One region of the Parageobacillus sp. NEAU-HV-2 genome, then DNA from elsewhere that is predicted to be linked to it. Evidence: predicted binding sites of a transcription regulator. Region 1 holds the regulator's gene; each other region holds the start of a gene.
What was found. The regulator Rex, encoded in region 1, represses fermentation and respiration genes when NADH is low (regulators of the CRP and FNR family bind a similar motif). The targets are predictions, from matches to a motif close to TTGTGAAATATTTCACAA.

Region 1 (5,298 bases):
CTTGGTTGTCGAAGCGCGGGCGATATTGCGTTGAATAAAGTCTTGCAGCTTTGCAATTTCTTCTTGCTGTTTTTCATATAGTTTTCGTTCCCGTTCGTATTCCTCTGCCCGTTTCTCTAAGTAGCGGCTGTAATTTCCGCTATACCGCTTTAATGTCGAGCGCGATAGCTCGAATACTTGAGTGACGACCTTATCGAGAAAGTAGCGGTCATGGGAGACGATTAAAATAGCGCCAGGATACGTTTGTAAATATTGCTCAAGCCATGTTAATGTTTCGAGGTCTAAATGGTTGGTCGGCTCGTCCAAAATAAGCAAATCGGGTTTCGTTAAAAGCAATTTTCCGAGCGCCAGCCGCGTTCGCTGTCCGCCGCTTAACGATTGGACAGGAGTTGTCATATAATCGTACTTAGAAAACTGCAAACCGTGTAAAATGGAGCGGATATCGGCTTCGTATTGGTAACCGCCTTGTTCTTTATAACGCTCTTGTAGCGTGTCGTATTCTTTTAATAATTTTTCATAACGGGATGCATCTGCGAGCAAATCAGGATCGCCCATTTGCATTTCCAGCGCGCGCAATTGCTTTTCCATGGCCTTTAATGGGGCGAATACTGTCATCATTTCTTCCCAAATCGACAACGAAGAGTGAAGACCGCTGTCCTGAGCGAGATAGCCGATCGTTACTTCTTTTGGTTTCATAATCTCTCCGCTATCGTAAGACATTTCACCGGCAATGATCTTTAATAGCGTCGATTTTCCTGCTCCGTTTCTTCCGACGAGCGCAATTCGGTCTTTGGATTGTATTTCTAATTTTATATTCGATAAAATAAGGTCAGCGCCAAAATATTTTGTCAGTTGATTCACTTGTAAAATGATCATTGTTTTTCACCTCGCGTTTAACAATAATAGTGTAGCGTAAGTTACTTTCCTATCGCAATAAAACGATAAAAGACAGATGACGAAAAATAGTGTATAGTTTATAAGTGGAGGAGATTACGTTGTCAACATTTACCCATTTCAATGAACAAGGCCGAGCAAAAATGGTCGATATTACGGACAAAGAGGATACGGTCCGCATGGCGACCGCGCAAACAAGTGTGACCGTCAATAAGGAAATTTATGAAAAAATGACAAACAAGACGATCGAAAAAGGGGATGTGCTTGCCGTTGCGCAAGTGGCGGGCATTATGGCGGCGAAAAAAACAGCCGATCTCATTCCGATGTGCCATCCGCTTATGCTAAAAGGTGTCGACATTCAGTTTGCCTGGCATGTCGAAGAAGAAAAAGCGTTGTATCAATTGTTGATTACCGTAACAGTGAAAACAAAAGGAAGCACAGGGGTAGAGATGGAAGCGCTAACGGCCGCCTCTGTATGTGCGCTGACAGTATATGATATGTGCAAGGCGCTTGATAAAGGAATGGTGATTGGCCCAACCTATTTAGTAGAGAAAATGGGTGGAAAGTCAGGACATTATCAACGCAAAAAGAGAAGTGCTGGGGGATTTATCGATGAGCAATGAACAGCCAAAAATTCCGCAAGCAACGGCCAAACGTTTGCCGTTATACTATCGTTTTTTAAAAAATTTACACGCTTCCGGAAAACAACGCGTTTCTTCTGCCGAGCTGAGCGAGGCGGTTAAAGTCGATCCTGCGACGATCCGCCGCGATTTTTCTTATTTTGGCGCGCTTGGCAAAAAGGGATACGGATATAATGTCAACTATTTGTTGTCATTTTTCCGGAAAACGCTCGATCAAGACGAGATAACGGAAGTTGCGTTATTTGGAGTCGGGAACTTAGGCACCGCATTTTTAAACTATAATTTCTCGAAAAACAATAATACGAAAATTGTGATGGCATTTGACGTAGATGAAAGGAAAGTCGGTACAGAAGTCGGCGGGGTGCCCGTCTATCATTTGGATGAATTAGAAGACCGTCTTCACGAGGGAATTCCAGTAGCGATTTTAACGGTGCCTGCCCATGTCGCCCAATGGATTACCGACCGTCTTGTCCAAAAAGGAATTAAAGGGATTTTAAATTTTACGCCGGCGCGCTTGAACGTACCGAAGCATATTCGCGTCCACCATATCGACTTAGCGGTCGAATTGCAGTCGCTCGTTTATTTTTTGAAAAACTATCCGCTTGAATAAAGGAGAGAATAAAACATGAAATATTTATTAATCGTGCTTGTCATTTTATTATTGTTTGGAACAAAAAAACTTCCGGAATTGGGCAAGTCGCTCGGTCAATCGCTCCGCGAGTTTAAGGATGCGACGAAAGGATTAGCCGATGAAGATGAAAAAAAAGCCGACCAATGATGAGTTAGGATGGTTGAGACATGAATGATAAAGAAATGTCGGTGTATGAGCACCTAGGAGAGTTGCGAAAACGGCTTATCATTGTTCTTGTTTTTTTTGGCATTGCCTTGATAGGGAGCTTCTTTTTTGTCGAACCGATCATTTTATATTTGCAGCATACGGATGAAGCAAAAGAATTGACGATGAATGCATTTCGTTTGACAGACCCGATCAAAATTTACTTTCAGTTTGCCTTTGTCATCGCCTTTATTCTTACTGCCCCGGTTTTGCTTTATCAAATTTGGGCGTTTGTCAGCCCAGGGTTATATGAAAAAGAGCGAAAAGTGACGTTAAGCTATATTCCGCTTTCGATTTTTCTCTTTTTAGCAGGCGTTAGTTTTGCGTATTTTGTCTTATTTCCGTTTGTCGTTCGTTTTATGCAAAATTTGGCGGAACGCCTCGGTATTCATCAAGTCATCGGTATTAATGAATATTTCGAATTTTTGCTTCAGCTCGTCTTGCCGTTTGGCATTGTCTTTCAGCTGCCGGTAGTTGTGATGTTTTTAACAAGACTTGGTTTGATTACACCGATGTTATTGAGCAAAGTACGAAAATACGCTTATTTGGCCTTGCTGATTTTAGCTGCGGCCATTACGCCGCCGGATGTATTATCACAAGTGATTGTGATGATTCCGCTTTCGATTTTATATGAAGCAAGCATTTGGATCTCCAAAATGGCTTACCGCAAAGTATTATTGGCGCAACAGGAACAAGAAAACCTCCCGTGATATCAAACGGGAGGTTTATTGCGAAAGTGGAATGCGAAGAGACGTATGGCTGCTCCAAAATCAAGCGTAGCCAGGATGGCAAGGAAGATGGTGAAAAAGTTCCAAATCGTATCTTTTGCACTTTGAATGGACAAGTAAGTAAATAGTACTCCCATCAGAAAATAGGCAAAAGCGAATTGCAATGGTGTCCTTCTCATTGTATTAAAAGCCCCCAATAATGAGTTGTATATGTTCTGCCTGCCGCATCATTTTTTCAATTTCATCAGCAAACAATGTTTGCACCAAGACTACGAACGTATTCATCGTAACATGAGCGAATATCGGAACGAAAATGCGCCCCGTTTTCGCATAAAGAAAGGCAAACGTAAAACCCATTGCCGCATATAAAAGCAGATGCTCCAATTCCATATGGACTACCGAAAATAATAGCGAACTGATGAGCGCGGCAATGAAGAAGTTGTATTTTTGATATAGCGTCCCGAAAATAATTTTGCGAAAAATAATTTCTTCTAAAATCGGGCCGATAATGGAAGTAACGATGATCAATATCGGGGTGACTTGAATGATTTCGACAATTCGTCTCGTGTTTTCCGAGCCCGGTTCGATGCCAAGCAGACGCCATTCAATATTAGCGGCAATGCTCTGGGCAAACAGGGCTAAAAAGACGCCGCCGATCGCCCACATCCAGGCGACAGGCAAGGAAACGCGATAACGAGTATGCCGCTGTTTTATATCCTCGCGCAAGAAAAAGAGAATAATCAAAAACGCAATCGCAAAGCTAATGACCGCCCAATAGCCAGAAGTGAGCTGTGCGGCAACGAGCTTGTTTTCGGCATGTTTCCCCACGCCGAGAAAGCGCAAAAGCGGAACCCCTATAATACCGGACAGCTGCATGATGATATACGTAATAATGACATACCAATATTGTCGTTTCAAGAAAACTTACCCCTTTACCAACAAAATAGTGATGCTTCCCGTATTTTAGCACATCTTTTACAAAAATATAAAAAAATTGACTGCCGCTGTTTATAGATCATGGAAGTATGAAATAATTGAAAAGGATTTAGAAATTTTGTATTTCATACTTGCAAAAAAAAGAGAAGTTCATTAATATTATAAGTGTGTTAGCACTCGATTGAGATGAGTGCTAATAAGAACGGCGAAAATTATGTTAAGGAGGTTGTTTTCCGTGTTAAAGCCATTAGGTGATCGCGTTGTCATTGAAGTGATCGAAACAGAAGAAAAAACTGCAAGCGGTATCGTATTGCCAGACACTGCGAAAGAAAAGCCACAAGAAGGTAGAGTAGTTGCTGTCGGCAAAGGACGCGTGCTTGACAGCGGTGAGCGCGTAGCTCCGGAAGTAGAAGTTGGCGATCGCATTATCTTCTCGAAATATGCTGGCACAGAAGTAAAATATGATGGCAAAGAATACTTAATCTTACGTGAAAGCGATATTTTAGCTGTTATTGGCTAATAGACAGCGTTTATAACATAGATATGCAAAAAATACTTAACAACATTCCATTTTATAAGGAGGTAACGGGGTATGGCAAAAGAAATTAAATTCAGCGAAGAAGCTCGTCGCGCGATGTTACGCGGTGTGGATAAACTAGCAGATGCGGTAAAAGTAACATTAGGTCCAAAAGGCCGTAACGTCGTATTAGAGAAAAAATTCGGTTCGCCATTAATTACAAACGACGGTGTAACGATCGCGAAAGAAATCGAATTGGAAGACCCATTTGAAAACATGGGTGCAAAACTTGTTGCGGAAGTAGCAAGCAAAACAAATGATGTTGCTGGGGACGGTACAACAACGGCAACAGTTTTAGCGCAAGCAATGATCCGCGAAGGATTGAAAAACGTTACAGCTGGCGCTAACCCAATGGGCATCCGTAAAGGTATTGAAAAAGCGGTCGCTGTGGCAGTAGAAGAATTAAAAGCAATCTCCAAACCAATTCAAGGTAAAGAATCCATTGCTCAAGTTGCAGCGATCTCTGCAGCTGACGAAGAAGTTGGTCAATTAATCGCAGAAGCAATGGAACGCGTCGGCAACGATGGTGTTATCACATTAGAAGAATCGAAAGGCTTCGCAACGGAATTAGATGTTGTCGAAGGTATGCAATTTGACCGTGGTTATGTATCTCCATACATGATCACAGATACAGAAAAAATGGAAGCAGTGCTTGAAAATCCATACATCTTAATTACAGATAAAAAA
Region 2 (5,298 bases), on a different contig from region 1:
ATTAGCGTGTAAATATCATCGTATGGTTGATCAATTTGCAGCATTTTCCGCAGTATGAAACGGGCGTCTTCGGAAATGGACAGCTCCTCTTCCCAACTTTTTTCTTCCTGTGTTTTCGGCTCGTACGAGGAATATAACAAAAATAGGGTAAAGTGCCCTAATGCGTAAAAGTCGCTTTTTGGATGAGTATCGCGCCGCAGCTTTTTTTCGGACACATACGTTTCGATGTGAGGAACGGACTCACCAAAAAAACGCGCTAATCCAAAATCGATCACAAATACGGTACCGTCGCGCAACAAAATATTTGGAATGCGCAAATCGCGATGGACAATGTTGTTGGCATGAATATATTCGACTACGGCGAGCACATCCCGCAGTAATTGAAATGCTTCTCGTTCTGTATACGTTTTTCCCTTTTCGAAAATAAGCGCTTCGACTGTTTCTCCTTGGACATAGTCCATTACGAGATGGGGCGTTCCATTTTCCAGGAACGTGTCATATAACGATGGAATTTGCGGATGCTTAAGCCGCATTAATATATCCGCTTCCCGCTGGAAGGACAGCTCACTTTCTTTCCTTCTTGTTTTTCGGCATTGTTTGACAACGACTTTCCTGCCTGTCTGTAAGTCGTTGGCCACGTAAGCAATGCCATAGCTTCCCATCCCAAGCTCTGCTATAATTTGATAGCGGCGCCGAATAACCTTCCCTTTTCGATACGGCCGTTCGAATAAGCGAGCAAGCGCGGGGTGACGATACAAAAAACGCATCATTAGCTTCCGAAAAAGCTTGAAAAGAAACTGCCGCTATGATGTTTCTTTTTATAATACTTATGACCGTAGTGGGAAGGATGGATATTCGTATAATGCTTCGGATAATGGTCACTGCTGCTGTAATGCATTTTATGGTATTGCTGATGAAGCAAGTGTTCTTTCAACAGTGCTTTGATAATTTTCTTTAACATATGATCTTCTCCTTTACGATAAGATTACTTTATATTTATATACGAAATAGAAATAAGGAAGTTTCATGATTCATGTCCGCATTTCCAGAAAGACTGGCCAAAACTGGAGAACGGTCAAACGCACGTATCACTGTACAGCTTGCATGGGATGCCCGTTTCAGGCCGAGTGCGCGAAAGGAAAAGAAACAAAAACCATCACCGTCTCCCCCTAAAACCAAAAACAACGGCAGGAAATTTGGGAACGGTTGGCAACAGAGGAAAGAGCCACGAAGCAGGTACCGGAAGCGACAAACCGAAGCAGAGCCAGTGTTTGGGTAAATCAAGCATAATCAGCAATTTCATCGGTTTTCACTGAGAGGCCTCCCAAAAATCACCTTGGAGTGGGGTCTAGTTTGTGCTGCCCACAATCTGAAAAGTGGGCGGCAACCACCGATCCGACAAGAAAAAAACAGTAAGAAAAAGAAAGAGTCAGAAGCGATTTTTTTGACAATATCCAATAATATCCAAAAAAGAAAAAAGAAAGAAGAGGCTAGCTTCAAAAGGTTGATTCAGCGACCTTTTGAGCCAGCCTCTTTACTTTTAAGCAAGCATCGCCTGCATATCTTCTTTAACATCACCGATCAGTTTCAATCCGAACATGTCTTGTAATACGCGCAAAACACCTTCAGAAATAAAATGCGGTGCTTTCGGACCGATGCGAATGTCTTGAACGCCCAGACTGAAAAGACCGAGTAAAATTGCAACCGCTTTCTGCTCAAACCAAGAAAGAACAATGCTTAGTGGAAGTTCGTTCACTTCACAGCCTAATGCGTCTGCAAGTGCCATTGCAATTTTTACTGTCGAAATCGAGTTGTTACATTGACCTAAATCAATGTAGCGAGGGATGTTCGTTCCAGGCACTACTCCATAATCAATATCGTTGAAGCGGAACTTTCCGCATGATGTCGTTAAAATAACGGTTTCTGGCGGCAGTGACGTTGCTAATGAACGGTAATATTCACCGCCTTTTCCAGGTGCATCACACCCAGCAATCACAAAAAATCGCTGAATTTTACCGTCTTTTACCGCTTGAATAATTTCTGGAGCGATGCCGATGACCGTCTCATGATGGAATCCAGTTAACAATGTTTCATCGGATTCAATATTCGCTTCAGGAAGTTCTAACGCTTTTTCGATCAATGGAGTAAAATCATCGTTTTCAATTTTTCGGACATTTTCCAATCCAGCGACATCATACGAGAACATTCGATCGGAGTACGTTCCTTTTACGGGCATGACACAGTTTGTCGTCGCTAAAATAGCACCTGGGAATTTTTCAAATAAGCGACGCTGATCGTACCATGCTTTCCCAACATTTCCTTTTAAATGTGGGTATTTTTTTAATTCAGGGTAACCGTGAGCCGGTAACATTTCGGAGTGTGTATAAATATTGATCCCTTTTCCTTCCGTTTGCTTAAGTAATTTTTCTAGTGCAAGTAAGTTATGTCCTGTAACAAGAATACATTTGCCTTCAATTTTATTTTGCGTCACACGCACCGGTTGAGGAATACCGAGTTTTTCGGTATGCGCTCGGTCGAGCAATTCCATGACACGGATCGCTGCTTTTCCAACTTTCATGGCCATATCGAGATGTTCTTGAACGTTAAAGTTTGAATTTGTCAATGTCATATAGAGCGCTTCGTGTGTTGTTGCATCAATGAAAGGATCTGTGTATCCGAGTTGATGAGCGTGTGTACGATACGCTGCAATTCCTTTTAAAGCAAATACGATGGTGTCTTGTAAACTTGCAATTGTTTCATCTTTTCCGCATACACCAACGACGGTGCAGCCTCCCTTTGGCGTTTGTTCACATTGATGGCAAAACATTGCTTCCCCTCCCTAAATAATAGTTTGACACTTTAAAAATACAAGAAAAGGCTTCCAACATAAGTGATTTATATCACACTTCAAATCGAAATATGGAGAAAAAATGAATGATGGCTAACAGTGAGTATATAGTAAGTAAAAGACGGAAGACCAGAGTTGGTCGAACAAATGACAGAGGGATTAAGACAGTTACTTAAGTAAGTCTGCAACAATCAGCGGCGCGATTGTGGGATAAGTATCTATTTTTCACGACTTTATCTTCGTTTCATTTATCAAAAAATTAACAAAATATGTATTGACATAAATAACTAGAACAATTATTATTAAATTATCCAATGTTGGATATCCAAGTTAGGGGGTATGAGCCATTTCAAAGTTAATCATCTTAGGACTTCTACGAAATAAAGAAATGCATGGGTATGAGATACAGACGATTATTCAAGAGAGCAGAGTCGATCAGTGGGCAAATGTACTGTCAGGTTCAATCTATTATGCATTAAATAAGATGGAAGAAGAAGGAACAATTAAGGTCGTAAAAGAAGAACGAACTGGAGCACGAATTCGAAAGGTTTATGCCATCACTGAGTCCGGTGAAGAGCTTTATCAAAAGTTATTAAGAGACAACTTAAAGCTTCAGCCACATTCATTAAAATCTGACTTTATGCTCTCATTGGCAATGATTCATCAATTACCAAAAGAAGAAGCACTGTCCATATTAGAAGAAAACCTAGCTAATTTAGAAAAAATAAAGGCTGAATGGGAAACGGGAAAAGCAAACAAATCAAAAACAACTGCATATAATCCCATTATGGAGTATGCTTTTGATCATACGATACAAATCATTGAATCGGACATTCAGTTAATCAAAAAAACAATTTCGTATTTAGCTAATCACTAATTTTTTTTAAGTAAATATCCAATATTGGATATCCAAGCTATAATAACAGAAAAGGAGATGTACAAATGAATTTATTTGTTAAAGAAAGACTGATTGTTGATGAATCTGGAAACGTAAAAAAGAACAGCATCGTGTCTCTTGAAAAAGTGAAAATAGGAGGCATTGAGCAAGCTATATTAATCCGTGGTGAAAATATAAACAACCCTGTTTTGTTTATGATACATGGTGGACCTGGTCAAAGTGAAATGTATTTATCCCATGTACTAAACAGACCGCTAGAGAAGCATTTTACAATCGTTAATTGGGATCAACGTGGCGCAGCAAAGTCTTACTCCAAACGGATTAAACCTGAGTCAATGAACTTGGCGCAATTTATATCTGATGCCGAAGAAGTGATTCATTATGTTAAAAAGAAATTAAATAAAGAGCACGAGAAATTTTATTTACATGGCCACTCATTTGGTACATTGCTTGGCATGTTAATGATAAAACAATATCCTCATTATTTTCATGCCTACATTGGATTAGCTCAAGCAGTAGGTCTCCAAGATAATTTGATGATTTCTTATGATTATGTTATGAAAAAAGCGATAGAAACCGGAAATCAAAAAGCAATCCGTGAATTAAAATCTATTGGAAAGCCGCCTTTCAACAATTTCTTAAAAGGACTTTGGAAGTATTCTGTCTGGCTTGAAAAGTTCGGAGGTAAAATGCATAGTCGCAATGGTAGAGAAGTATTTAAATGGATATTTTCCGCACCTGAATACAGCCTAGTCGATAAAATCAATTTCTTCAGAGGCGCTCTCTTCAGTGTAAAACATCTTCATCAAGAACTTCTCCAAACAGATCTACGTCGTCTCGTACCAAAAGTTGAAATTCCAGTCTATTTTTTCTTAGGAAAACACGATTACTCTTGTCCATTTGAACTCGCAGAAGACTATATGAATCATCTTGATGCACCGTATAAAAAGATCGTTTGGTTTGAAAATTCCGGTCATATGCCTCATTATGAAGAACCCGAACGCTATTACGAGCAATTAGTTCAAGTTCTAGCAAATGAAAACAAAAAGGCGGGATAATTACCAATCTGTTGAGTGACCAAAAAGTCGTTTAATTTTCTTACTCTACTAAGGGCAGTTTAGTTGAACATGGATTACCAACCAGATAGAATAAGATAAAATTGGTACACTGAATGGGGGAAGATTATGGAACGATGGCTTGATGTTCAAACACTTATTTGGCTATTTCCAATTATGTTTATTCTGCATGATTTGGAAGAAGTTATTATGATTGAAAAATAGATAAAAAAGAATTCAGATGTCATTTATGAAAAATTGCCAAGAAAAATTGCCAACAGAGTAATTAAGCAATTTTCAATGTCAACAGCACAATTTTCTGTTTCGGTATTGGTTATTTTTCTATTTGTTAGCAGTTCTACTTATATGGCAAGTCAATATGTTAATCAAGGTCCATTTGCCAACATTCATTTCTTTACTGTTTGTATAATGATTTTCTTTCTTCATGTATTTACTCATATTGGCCAGTCTATTTTTTTCCGTTCCATTACTCCTGG
Region 3 (5,298 bases), on a different contig from region 1:
TTTTGTTGAATAAAAACAATCGCATTAACAAATACAGCGATGGAATTAATAACAAGAACCCGGCGATAAACGCGATAATAAGCGCGATCGCCATTGTTTGATTCGTAAATCCGTCGTAAATCGTTAAGTATGGGTACAACAAATATGGATAGTGAGAAATGCCGTATGCATAAAACGCGAACGCATATTGCAGCAGCAAGCTAATAAACGCCCAGCCGAAATGTCTCTTTTTCCAAAGCAAATAAACGGTCAACACGAAAAACAGAAATGATATGGCAAACATCCAAGCAATGTTGAACATGTTGCTATAATGCTCCGGATTATGATGCCGCAGCTGATAAATGATGAGGAGCGCCGATAAAATCGTTGGCCCGCTCCAACTTAGCGCATATTTCCGCAGCAATTCGCGCGCCTGCATATCCCCCGCTTCATTGGCGTAATACGTTAGAAATGTAGCGGAAATATAGAGAACGCTCGTAATGCTTAACAACACAATACTCCAAGTAAGCGGGCTGACAAACAGCTCTTTATATAATAAAGTGAGTGTTTCCCCGCTTTTCTCCACAAATCCTCCTTCCGAAATCGTCAGCACAATCGACAGTGACGCCGGAATAAACAGCCCTGTTAGCCCGTAGGCAAGCAAATACCAATTTCTTTCCGTCCCGCCATACGTATGAAACGCATAATACGACCCGCGGATCGCCAAAAGCACAATGGCAATGCTGGCAGGAACGAGCAAAATCGAGCCGTAATAATAGGCAGTTTTCGGGAAAAAGCCGACGATGCCGACGAAGAAAAAGACGAGAAACACGTTCGTCACTTCCCATACCGGGGAAAGATAGCGCTGGATAATTTTATGCAAAATATGCTTTTTCTTGGCAAAATCGCTGTATGCGCTGAAAAATCCAGCACCAAAGTCAATCGAGGCGACTATAACGTATCCGAACAAAAACAGCCATAAAACAGAAATGCCAACAATCTCCAACGTCATTCCGCCATCACCTCCTGCTGGCCTGAACGTTCCGCCAACTCCCGTTCGACTGGGTTTTTGCGGAACATGTTAATCAGCACCGCCGCACTCGCGATTCCTAAAATAAGATACAAGATCGAAAATAAAATGAGCATCGTATCGACATGCGCTGACGATGTCGCCGCTTCCGCCGTTTTCATATAACCGCGCAAAATCCACGGCTGCCGGCCGACTTCGGCAAGATACCATCCCGCTTCAATCGCCAGCATGGAAAGTGGACCGGAGGCTACCAACAGGCCGAAAAACCATTTTTTCGCGACAAACTTCCACTTAAATATTTTTCCAAGCCAATAAACCGCCGCTACAACGGTAAGAAACACGCCAAGCGTCACCATTAAATCAAATAAATAGTGAATGTAAAGCGGGGGCGTTTCCTCCTTCGGAAATTCGTTTAATCCTTTTACTTCCGCGGCAGGATGATTATGCGCCAAAATGCTTAATGCGTTTGGAATAATAAGCGCATTTTTTATATTGTTGTTTTCATCAAGCATCCCGAACAAGACAAGCGGCGCATGGGTGCTCGTTTCAAAGTGCCATTCCGCCGCCGCTAATTTTTCCGGCTGATATTCAGCTAAAAATTTTCCTGATAAATCACCGACAAGTGCACTTACAAGTGAAAAAATCAAAGCTGTTTTCATCGTTAAATACAGTGCTTTTTTGTGATAAATATGCCGGTTGCCTCGCATTAAATGCCAAGCGGCGATGGACGCCAAGACAAAAGCACAAGTCATATAGGCTGTCGCTAATACGTGCGCTACTTTTGTCGGCGTCGCTGGATTAAACATTGCCACAAGCGGCTCGATATTTGTGATGACTCCGTTTTTCAATTCAAAACCTTGCGGAGTATTCATAAACGCGTTTACCATCGTAATAAACATTGCTGATGCCGAAGAACCGATGGCAACCGGAATAAGCAGCAACAAATGTTTTTTCTGATTTTCGAATCGATCCCACGTATATAAATAAATGCCAAGGAAAATCGCTTCAAGAAAGAAGGCAAACGTCTCCATAAACAGCGGCAGACTGATAACTTGACCTGCAAGTTGCATAAAGTTCGGCCATAATAACGACAGCTGCAATCCGATCGCCGTTCCCGTCACAACGCCGACGGCTACCGTAACGACGAAGCCGCGCGTCCATCTCCGCGCCAGCAAAATGTAATGTTCATCGTTTTTGCGGATGCCTACCCATTGAGCAATCGCAATCATTAACGGGACGCCGACACCGATCGTTGCATAAATAATATGGAACGTCAGCGTCAGTTCTGTAAGCACTCGGCTAAACAGAACTGGATCATATTTCCACATCGCAATATCCTCCCTTTATGAAAACAATCTGCCAACCATCGACAGAAGCATAATCACTGCAACAAAAAAACTAACCATCACAAGCCATTTTTCTTGGCGTTTCCACACATTTTTTCCTCCTTTGATTCCTCTTGCTCTTATTTATTTTGTCAACAATTTAACAAGATACTGAAATTGTGATGTTTTTCACAAATTTGTCATGATTAACAGAGTTATAAAGGTAAAAATGTTTTATACCATACAATTTTTTATCCATTATGCTTATCGATCCCAAAAATAAAATGGTTACCATCGACAATGATGATAACCATTTTCTTATGCTTTATACAAAGAAACAAAAAAATAATAACCAAACAACAGTGTGACAAATAACACTAAAAGTGCTAAAAACCAAATAAGAAAACGAGCGGTACGAAATGTTTGTTCATTAATTTGCCTTGCTTTTTGGAAATAGCTAATAGTGGCAAAAACAACCGTACACACTCCCGTTACGACAGACAACGTTCCAATCATTTGCACTGCCATGTTGGATAAAGAATGATGGGACGATTTGATATGCAAGTTAATGATGAGAAATCCAATTCCTGTTATAGCGATAGCCGTTCGTATCCACGCTAAAAACGTACGCTCATTGGCGAGATGCTGTTGAATATATTTGGAGTCTTCCGTTGGTACTTGCGCTTTCTCCTTCATTTTCCACACACCTTTCTTCCATAAACATTACTGACGAATAAAAAACCCCCTATAGTATACTAGCCTTTCCGTCAAGCTGTCTACTATAAGGGGATGGGAAGGCAATTATAATTGACATTCCCGATTTGCACTTCGATTGTATAGTGGAACAAATTCCTTTTCTCCTTTCCTAGCCACTGTTGCTGTTTTTTATTGTATACAAACAAACGCAATGACAAACAAATAAAAAAAGCTGCCTTCAAAGCAGCTCTATGTCACACGGATTATATATATTTCCGATGCACTGTTTTTCCATCATACGTAAATAATATAGGCTTCTCTTCCACCACCGTTTCCATATGAACAGGACGCCCCCATAGCTGATAAATATACGGAAGCACTTTTTCTAAATATTTAATGTCTAATTCAATCCCTTCATACCAATGTTTTAAATATAATTCACCATTGCGCATATAGTCCCCGTCATTGACCGTAATGTACGGAAACCCGCCATTGACCCGCATGTTCACGAGTTGATCACGAATGTGCTCCCAGTCTTTATCGACAATCTTATACTCTTTTCCTTGTTTTTGGAATAAATACATATCTTCACGCATCACTAGCTCTTTCGTTAAATAATTGCGCAAAAATGAAATATCGGATTCCAATTCACGCACTTCAAAAATTTTTTCGCGTCCCGACCCTGGCTTCACCCCACGTTTTTTCATTTCCTCGGTTGGGTTATTCCAGCGTTCTTCAATGTCTTCAAAAATTTTCAATCCTAAATAGTACGGATTAATTCCTGTGCGCGACGGCTGTACGACATTGGCGTTTAATTTGGCGAATTCAATCGCTTCGTCGCTTGTTAAGTCCATTTCCCGTAAAATGCGCTGATGCCAATACGTCGCCCAGCCTTCATTCATGATTTTCGTCTCGAGCTGTGGCCAGAAATAGAGCATTTCTTCGCGCATCATCGTTAAAATATCGCGCTGCCAGTCTTCCAGTTCACGACTGTATTCCTCGATAAACAACAATACGTCTTTTTCCGGCTGCGGCGGAAACTTCCTGCGCTTTTTGCGCGGAGGCGGAGCTGGACGATCTTTTTCATCAAGCTTCCATAAATCGTCATATGGCGTCGCTATTTTTGGCGGCTCTTCCTCTTCGTATACTTCCGTATCTTCCCACGTCCACGATAATTTTGGACGAAGCAATGACGGGTCGATATGCTCTTGAATCGCCAATACCGCATCTAAAAATTTTTCTACTTCTAATTTTCCATATTGGTGTTCGTAATGTTTGATTCTCTCGGCGGTCGCAGCCATGCTTTCGACCATATCGCGCTTTGTATTGCTAAAGCGCACGTTATTTTTAAAAAAGTCGCTATGCGCCAGCACATGAGCGACAATTAGTTTATTTTGGATTAACGTATTCGTATCTAGTAAAAACGCGTAACACGGGTCAGAATTAATCACCAACTCATAAATTTTGCTTAATCCCAAATCGTACTGCAACTTCATTTTGTAAAACTGCTTGCCAAAGCTCCAGTGGGAAAACCTTGTTGGCATACCGTACGCACCAAACGTATAAATAATATCCGCCGGGCAAATTTCATAACGCATCGGATAAAAATCCAACCCAAATCCTTCGGCGATTTCCGTAATTTCAGCAATCGCCCGCTCCAACTCCTTTAATTCATCTTGTCGCATGCACATCTCCCCCCTTTTCCTCTTATCACAATGTATGAGAAAAAAGGAGTTTTGATACGTATAAGTCTGTCTTATATTTCTCTGAAGTTATGAAACGGTTATTCGGCCTTCTTATGTCCAAATGCAATGGATAAACTTCGTTAGTCCATGAAACGTTCTTTCACTGAATCATACCGGCCCTATTTGAAACGATAGAGAATAGAGTATATAGCCGTTAACTGAATTTCTTTACACCCCTAACTGTTCACTTTTAATAACAAAAGAGTCTTGGAAAAAGCCTAAAGGGTTCCGTTTTGAGATGAAAAAACTTAAATTCACATCAATTTTGTCAAAAAAAAGCAGGGTAATTGCCTTTCTTTTTGGTTTTGACTGTTTTTTGTTGATTTTTAAACCACACAAAAAGACCGAAATAAATTGGTCTTTTTGTATGTCTTCTTCAACCTTTAACTTTTAGCAATCTCATGCTGTTTAATGTTACGATTAATGTTGCTCCCATATCGGCAAATATCGCTAACCATAGCGTTAACCAACCAGGTACAATTAACAATAATGCCAATGCCTTAATCCCTAAAGAGAAGGTAAT

Region 2: a site for Rex is predicted at 3,097-3,114, ahead of hcp (hydroxylamine reductase). Genes of this name have one in related genera too.
Region 3: a site for Rex is predicted at 2,512-2,529, ahead of AC1WMD_RS00295 (cytochrome ubiquinol oxidase subunit I). Genes of this name have one in related genera too.

The regions. Positions count from the first base shown of each region.
Region 1 covers NZ_JBXUJJ010000023.1:3,455-8,752, reverse strand. The annotation lists gene AC1WMD_RS18545 (ABC-F family ATP-binding cassette domain-containing protein) at 1-876, opposite strand, end outside; gene moaC (cyclic pyranopterin monophosphate synthase MoaC) at 996-1,517, shown strand; gene AC1WMD_RS18535 (redox-sensing transcriptional repressor Rex) at 1,507-2,145, shown strand; gene AC1WMD_RS18530 (twin-arginine translocase TatA/TatE family subunit) at 2,161-2,313, shown strand; gene tatC (twin-arginine translocase subunit TatC) at 2,334-3,080, shown strand; gene AC1WMD_RS18520 (YdiK family protein) at 3,083-3,235, opposite strand; gene AC1WMD_RS18515 (CPBP family intramembrane glutamic endopeptidase) at 3,282-4,016, opposite strand; gene groES (co-chaperone GroES) at 4,270-4,554, shown strand; gene groL (chaperonin GroEL) at 4,627-5,298, shown strand, end outside.
Region 2 covers NZ_JBXUJJ010000013.1:21,294-26,591, forward strand. The annotation lists gene AC1WMD_RS16220 (serine/threonine protein kinase) at 1-770, opposite strand, end outside; gene AC1WMD_RS16225 (hypothetical protein) at 770-961, opposite strand; partial or broken gene AC1WMD_RS16230 (transposase) at 1,048-1,416, shown strand; gene hcp (hydroxylamine reductase) at 1,541-2,827, opposite strand; gene AC1WMD_RS16240 (PadR family transcriptional regulator) at 3,210-3,725, shown strand; gene AC1WMD_RS16245 (alpha/beta fold hydrolase) at 3,791-4,804, shown strand; gene AC1WMD_RS16250 (HXXEE domain-containing protein) at 5,102-5,298, shown strand, end outside.
Region 3 covers NZ_JBXUJJ010000001.1:42,603-47,900, reverse strand. The annotation lists gene AC1WMD_RS00300 (cytochrome d ubiquinol oxidase subunit II) at 1-991, opposite strand, end outside; gene AC1WMD_RS00295 (cytochrome ubiquinol oxidase subunit I) at 988-2,337, opposite strand; gene AC1WMD_RS00290 (YidH family protein) at 2,653-3,030, opposite strand; gene AC1WMD_RS00285 (SpoVR family protein) at 3,294-4,715, opposite strand; gene AC1WMD_RS00280 (heavy metal translocating P-type ATPase) at 5,152-5,298, opposite strand, start outside.